Linked DNA regions of Gimesia benthica. The main gene of each other region encodes a partner of the protein of the gene in region 2 in a complex. Links are inferred from orthologs where the notes say so. Each region holds a gene or a part of one and is shown on either strand. Other genes may lie near its edges. The genes, in order: F1728_RS13630 and uvrB.

Region 1 (3,300 bases), 3.0 Mb from region 2 along the record:
ATTGCAGGGAGCCATCAACAGTTCGTTGACTTTCTCAGGGCTCAGGACCTTCGGCAGATACTTCCAGAGCTTGGGGGAATTCAAGAGATCGGCGACGCTCTCCGCGAGAATTCCTTCCAGGACGAGGTAGCGGAAAAACAGCTTGATCGTCACCAGGTGTCGTGAAACAGTCGTCGCGGCCAGTCGGCGTTTATTGAGGTGTTGCAGATACCCGCTCAGAAACTTCAGATCGACCTGGCTCAAGGGGCAGGAGGGCTGACTGCGGTACCAGTCCAGAAACTGTGTGATATCGGAGCGATAGGCAGAGACGGTGTTGGCCGCCATTCCACATTCGGCTTCCAGGTAATTCAGGAACGGTTCCAGATGCACGCCGGGATCGGCCGGTTTGCGAACCTGGAATTTTGAATTTGCCGGCGGTCGCTTTCGGGGAGGCATGCAAGTCCTTCGCTTCAGATGAGTCCAACGTCGCTGCTGCGCAGATGTCACTGTCTGCTACTTCATGTTTAACAGACGGCGCAGCGGGGACCAGAGGCTTTATCGGAAGGATGCGTCAGATGCCATGAACGCGGGGCCGGTTAGCGCAGTCCCAACGGTTGTAGCGGACAATGGGCGGCGACAAAGGTCTGCCCCTCTTCCATTTCGTCGAAGAGCACTGTCACCATGCGTTTGCGGGCAAAACCGCTGATGCCCATGACGGTACCGACTCCGTATCGCGGGTGACGTACCCGCATGCCCACCGAGAAACCCTGCGGGAGTTCGGCTGCTTCGGGGGTTTGCTTCAGCAGGTCAGCCCCGGTCATCAGCAGGGGTTTTTTCTGGGGAGTCGCCGCCTTCAGTGCCTCGGTGTCGACCTCACCCCGTTTAACGGACTCGACGAAATCATCGAAATGCGAGCGGTGCTCTCCCAGGAAATCGGTCATGTCTTTGACTTCGACATCGATCTCTTTCAGGAAGTCACTGGTGATCGTCCGCCAGGGACGCCCGCGCAGAGAGCGTTCGCGTGTCTGTGTCAGGTACAGACACTGTTCGGCCCGGGTGATACCTACAAAGAACAGCCGTCGTTCCTCTTCCAGACCATCACGGAGCTCTTCGCGGAGCACCCGTTCGTGAGGGATCAGATTCTGTTCGACGCCGATAATAAAGACGACCGGATACTCCAGCCCCTTCGCGGCGTGCAGCGTCATCAGTGTCACCTGACCCGATTCCGCATCCAGTTGATCGGTGGCGCTGGCGAGGGTGCTGACTTCAAGGAACCCCTCCAGAGTCGTCTCGTCACCAAAGATCTGGTCGTACTTCCGGGCGGTGGAGACCAGCTCGTTCACGTTGGCGATCCGCTGTTGATCGTCTTCATCCGGACTCTCTTTCCAGCTGTCGATCATACGTGTGCTGTCGATGACCACTTCCATCAGCTGGGCCACAGACCCGGTGTCGGCCAGTGAAAATCCGGAGATCATTTTGGCGAATCGGGCAACCATCGTCGCGGCCCGCTTGGACAGCGTCGAACAGTCTGCGGCCTGGTGCGCGGCTTCGAGCAGACTGATTCCTTTTTCGTCTGCCCAGCGGATGAGTTTTCTTTGTGTGGTTTTACCGATCCCCCGCAGCGGCTTATTCACGATCCGGCCAAACGCCACGCGGTCATCCGGATTGTTAATCAGCTTGAGGTACGCCAGCAGGTCTTTGACTTCCGTCCGTTCGTAAAACGCGACACTGCCTGCGAGCTGGTAAGGAATTTTATGTCGCGCCAGCGCCAGTTCCAGTTCGCGGGAGAGCGAGTTCACGCGGTAAAAGATGGCGAAGTCGGTATAGTCATATTCACCCCGGTCGACGGCGCGGCGGATATGCAGGGCGATCTCTTCCGCCTCCTGTCGCTCGTCATTATAGGTGAGCAGTTCGACCGGTGTTCCCTCCGGGTTCTCGGTGAACAGCGTTTTGGCTTTTCGTCGCTGGTTGTGCACAATCAGGCTGTCGGCGACGCGCAGAATTTCTTTCGTACTGCGAAAGTTCTGTTCGAGTCGGATCGTCTGGCAGTCCGGGAAGTCGCGTTCGAACTGCAGAATGTTTTCGATCTTAGCACCACGCCAGCCATAGATGGACTGATCCGGATCGCCGGTGACGCACAGATTGCGGGTGTTGAGTGAGAGTCCCATCACGATCTGGTATTGTGCCAGGTTGGTGTCTTGGTACTCGTCTACCAGAATATATTGATAACGTTCATCGAGGGTGGCCCGCAGTTCGGGAGACCCCTTGAGCAGGCTGGCAACGTGTAGCAGCAGATCATCAAAGTCGACGGCGTTCGATTCGAGCAGCAGTCGCTGGTAGACGGGGTAGACTCGTGCGGCCACCGCCTGCAGGTGATCGCCGATCGATTCCTGAAACGCTTCCGCATATCGCTCTGCGGTGATCAGGTCATTCTTCGCACGGCTGATCATGCCTGCCATCGTCGAGGGATTGTAGGCAACCGTGTCGATGTCCAGTTCATTGAGCACGTAACGAATTAGCTGTTGCTGATCGCTCGTATCAAAAATCGAGAAGTTACTGTCGAGGCCCACGGCTCTGCCGTAGCGTCTCAGAATGCGGACGCAGAATTTATGGAAGGTCGAGATTTCCACGCGGATGCCGGGGATCAGCTGCTGGACCCGTTCGCCCATTTCATCCGAGGCTTTATTGGTAAAGGTAATCCCCAGTATCTGATTCGCGGGCACGCCTGCCTGGATCAGCGAGGCAATCCGGTGAGTAATGACGCGCGTCTTTCCCGAACCGGGTCCGGCCAGTACCAGCAGTGGTCCCTGGTGATGGCTGACGGCAGCGTATTGTTCCGGTGTGAGGACCTGCTGAAAATCCAAGTCAAAATCCTTTCCAAGCGAAGCTGAATGGTTCCGTTTCTGAAATCATCAATGTAAGGGCAGGGGGCTCAAATTCCAAATCGAACCGTGAGTGATTCCCGGTTTTCACACTGAGAAAGAGTCTGTTTCGAGAGCAATTTGACATCTAATGCAAAAAAGGCTTGAGAAATCAGACCAGATTTAGAAATAATAGTGAACTTTCGTACGTTTTGTTAATGTTGTGAGTTCAAGGTGCTTTGGTTGATTGCACAATATTTGCGGGTCTACTAGACTGCGCTAAGATGGAATGATGATCTGGATCTCTCCAGAGTTAAAGCAGAATCAACCTCAGACTCTATCGATTTCAGGGTCTGGGAGATTTGCTCGGAGTTTTCAGCTCAAATTCGCTCCAATAAAAAACGCCAGATTTCGATCTGTGGAACATTCTATTTCTGGAAATTGCTTCCAGACAGGGTTT
Region 2 (3,276 bases):
GAGGTTATTCTGCTGGATCAATCACTGATCGGCCAGACTCCCCGCAGCATCCCCGCGACCTACCTGAATCTGTTTGATGAAATCCGCAGCATCTTTGCCCAGACCGCTGACGCGAGACTGCGAAACCTGACAGCCAAAGACTTCAGCTTCAACAGTAAAAATGGGGGACGTTGTCCTGAATGCAAAGGAACCGGCTTCATCGAAATCGACCTGCAGTTCCTGGCAGATCTGACCATGGAGTGCCAGTCCTGCCACGGAGAACGCTATCAACGCGAACTTCTGGAGATAAAATATCGCAAACTGAGCATCGCAGATGTTCTGAAAATGACCGTCGATGAGGCATTCCCCTTTTTCCGGGGACAAGCGTCACTGCAGAAAAAACTAAAGCAACTCAAAGATGTGGGACTGGGTTATATCCCCCTGGGTCAGCCACTCCCATCCCTTTCTGGTGGAGAATGTCAGCGACTCAAACTGGCAGCTTACCTCACGACCAGCAGTCGTAAACGCACACTGTTCCTGATGAATGAACCAAGCCGAGGCCTCCATCCCCTGGACATACAATACCTGCTCAATTGCTTTGAATACCTGCTCACGGCGGGACACTCCCTGATTTTGATCGAACACAACCTGCAACTCATTCGGATTGCCGATCATATCATTGACCTGGGACCAGCCGCAGGAGAGCAGGGGGGCCAGATCGTAGTCACCGGCACACCCACCGAAGTGGCACAGCACCCCGACTCCCTCACGGGTGCAGCACTCCAGAAGCTGAACTCTGGTTTTTAGCAATCACACTGAATCAACGTCTGCGGCGTTGACGCTTCCCTTTTTTACCGCCCCTGCCGGATGATTTTCCTGACGCTGACTTGGTTGCTTTGCCTCCCGACTTTTTCAGATCGTCAATTCGGTCTCGCAGGAGTGCCGCCCGCTCGAACTCCAGTTTCTCCGCTGCTTCAAGCATTTCACTTTCCAGTTCATTGAGAAACTCCTGGGTAATGTATTCTGACTCGTCCGAAAAGCCGACTGACTCCCGCACAAACTGACGCGCCTCGATTTCGTCTTCAATCCCCCGCTTAATCGCTTTGCGAATCGTTTCCGGAGTGATGTTGTGCTCGCGGTTATACTCTTCCTGAATCGCGCGGCGGCGTTCCGTTTCCTCAATCGCACTCTGCATACTGGGAGTCACTCGATCTGCATAGAGAATCACCTCAGCATTCACATGTCGTGCCGAACGCCCGATTGTCTGAATCAGACTTGTTTCACTTCGCAGAAAACCTTCCTTATCTGCATCCAGAATGGCGACCAGTGACACTTCCGGAATATCCAGTCCTTCGCGCAACAGGTTAATCCCCACAACCACATCATACTTCTGCTCGCGGAGCCCCCGCAGAATTTCAACCCGCTCAAAGGCATCAAGTTCAGAATGCAGCCATGCGCAGCGAATGCCTTCTTCCTGAAAATAAGACGACAGATCCTCCGCCAGCCGCTTGGTCAGGGTCGTTACCAGCACACGCTCATTTACCTCCACCCGCTTGAGAATTTCTTCCTTCAGATGAGGCACCTGACCGCGAGCCGGGACAATGCGTATCGCAGGATCAATCAACCCCGTGGGTCGAATGACCTGTTCAACAACTTCCCCCTCAACGCGTTCCAGCTCCCAGTCGCCTGGTGTCGCGGAAACGAAAACAGTCTGCTTACGGCGTTCGTTCCATTCTTCGAAGGTGAGAGGCCGGTTATCGAGAGCCATTGGCAACCGGAATCCATGATCGACCAGGTTTGTCTTACGCGAACGATCCCCGGCAAACATGGCTCGAATCTGAGAGACTGTTACGTGCGATTCATCTACGAACAACAGGAAATCATCAGGAAAGAAGTCCAGCAGTGTATCCGGTGGGGAACCTGGTTTTCTGCCCGCCAGAGCACGGCTGTAATTCTCGATACCCGGGCAAAAGCCAACCTCCTCCAGCAGTTCCATATCGTAGCGGGTCCGGGCACTGAGCCGCTGAGATTCCAGCAACTTCCCTTCGCTCTGTAACACCTGCAGCCGCTCATCCAATTCTGTCTGAATCTCTTTGATCGCTGATTCAATCCGTTCCTGCGGAAGAACAAAGTGCTTGGCAGGGTAAATGTAGGCCTCGTTGACCGTTCGTAATACCTCGCCCGTCAAAGGATCAATGATCGCCAGGTTTTCGATTTCGTCTCCCCAGAACTCGATCCGATAGGCGAACTCTTCATATGCTGGCCAGCATTCAACTACGTCTCCACGTACGCGAAACCGGGCTCGCGCCAGTTCAACGTTGTTGCGATCATACTGAATATCTACCAGTCTGCGGAGCATATCATCCCGGTCAATCTCCTCTCCCACACGCAGGGGAATCATCATCTCCAGGTAGTCTTTGGGTGACCCTAAACCATAGATACAACTCACGCTGGCAACCACGATCACGTCCCGCCGACTGACGAGTGCACTGGTCGCAAGAAGCCGGAGTCGATCAATCTCATCATTGATCGAAGCGTCTTTCTCAATATAAATATCGCGCTGCGGGATATAGGCTTCCGGCTGATAGTAGTCGTAATAACTTACGAAATAAGTGACCGCATTATTCGGAAAGAACTCTTTGAATTCAGAATACAATTGCGCTGCCAGAGTTTTATTGTGTGAAAGTATCAGAGCAGGACGTCCCAGTTCTGCGATCACATTGGCCATTGTGAACGTTTTACCAGATCCGGTCACCCCCAGCAGAACCTGGTCAGACTTGCCTTCTTTGATGCCTTTCACCAGTCCATCGATGGCACGGGGCTGATCCCCCGAAGGTTGAAAGTCACTCTGTAACTGAAACACGGACATGGTTGCTCTACTCTCTGCGTCTGGTCAGCGCACCGGTTCACCTCTGACCGGAACGGGGAAATGCATCTCTTCTATGTCAGATATTGTAGAGCATCCTGGTGTCGCGAATAAAGGGAGCCACTGATTCCCGGCAGAGAACTAATAATCCCAGCCCGGACACCTAAAAAATGACTATGCTTCCGGATGGAGTGAGTCCGGATCGGTGTCGTCACTTAGACCCACCTCTGGTTGATCGCTCACAGCAGATTCGTCCTCAGGAGCAGCATCCGAAGCGACTTGATCAGGCTCAGTCTCGCCCGACTCGGGAAGTGCCTCTACTTCTACCTGAGCTGTCTGCACCATCTCGGGATCATTTGTTTCGACACTGGCAACTTCCTCTTCCGCATGCTCAGGTACCGACGCGTCAGTAGTCTCCGCTATCGGAGCGC

Evidence for each region.
Region 1: the proteins of uvrB (region 2) and F1728_RS13630 are in contact, whole or in part, in a crystal structure (PDB 7EGT), measured with the Thermus thermophilus proteins. The link is inferred for Gimesia benthica from one-to-one orthologs. Residues at the interface, in WP_096411307.1 of Thermus thermophilus: Glu23, Leu25, Arg26, Asp27, Gly28, Glu29, Arg30, Phe31, Arg55, Glu326, Asp327, Phe328, Glu379, Ser382, Gln383, His398, Gly400, Arg401; in WP_096412145.1 of Thermus thermophilus: His654, Arg656, Phe657, Gln666, Asp668, Glu669, Lys680, Arg681, Leu682, Ser683, Lys685, Tyr686, Ala687.

The regions. Positions count from the first base shown.
Region 1 is NZ_CP043930.1:3,606,022-3,609,321, reverse strand. The notes cover bases 210-3,185. They hold F1728_RS13630 (ATP-dependent helicase), read right to left. Parts: upstream 2,844-3,185; coding sequence 576-2,843; downstream 210-575. Other genes in these bases: xerD (site-specific tyrosine recombinase XerD), read right to left, coding at 210-435. Outside these bases: more of xerD, read right to left, coding at 1-209. UniProt on the Escherichia coli protein: A helicase with DNA-dependent ATPase activity. Unwinds DNA duplexes with 3'-5' polarity. Translocates on single-stranded DNA with 3'-5' polarity. Initiates unwinding more efficiently from a nicked substrate than double-stranded DNA.
Region 2 is NZ_CP043930.1:556,936-560,211, forward strand. Bases 325-3,276 are described here. They hold uvrB (excinuclease ABC subunit UvrB), read right to left. Parts: upstream 2,849-3,276; coding sequence 800-2,848; downstream 325-799. Other genes in these bases: F1728_RS02330 (excinuclease ABC subunit UvrA), read left to right, coding at 325-786; F1728_RS02340 (segregation and condensation protein A), read right to left, coding at 3,020-3,276. In the rest of the region: more of F1728_RS02330, read left to right, coding at 1-324. UniProt on the Escherichia coli protein: The UvrABC repair system catalyzes the recognition and processing of DNA lesions. A damage recognition complex composed of 2 UvrA and 2 UvrB subunits scans DNA for abnormalities.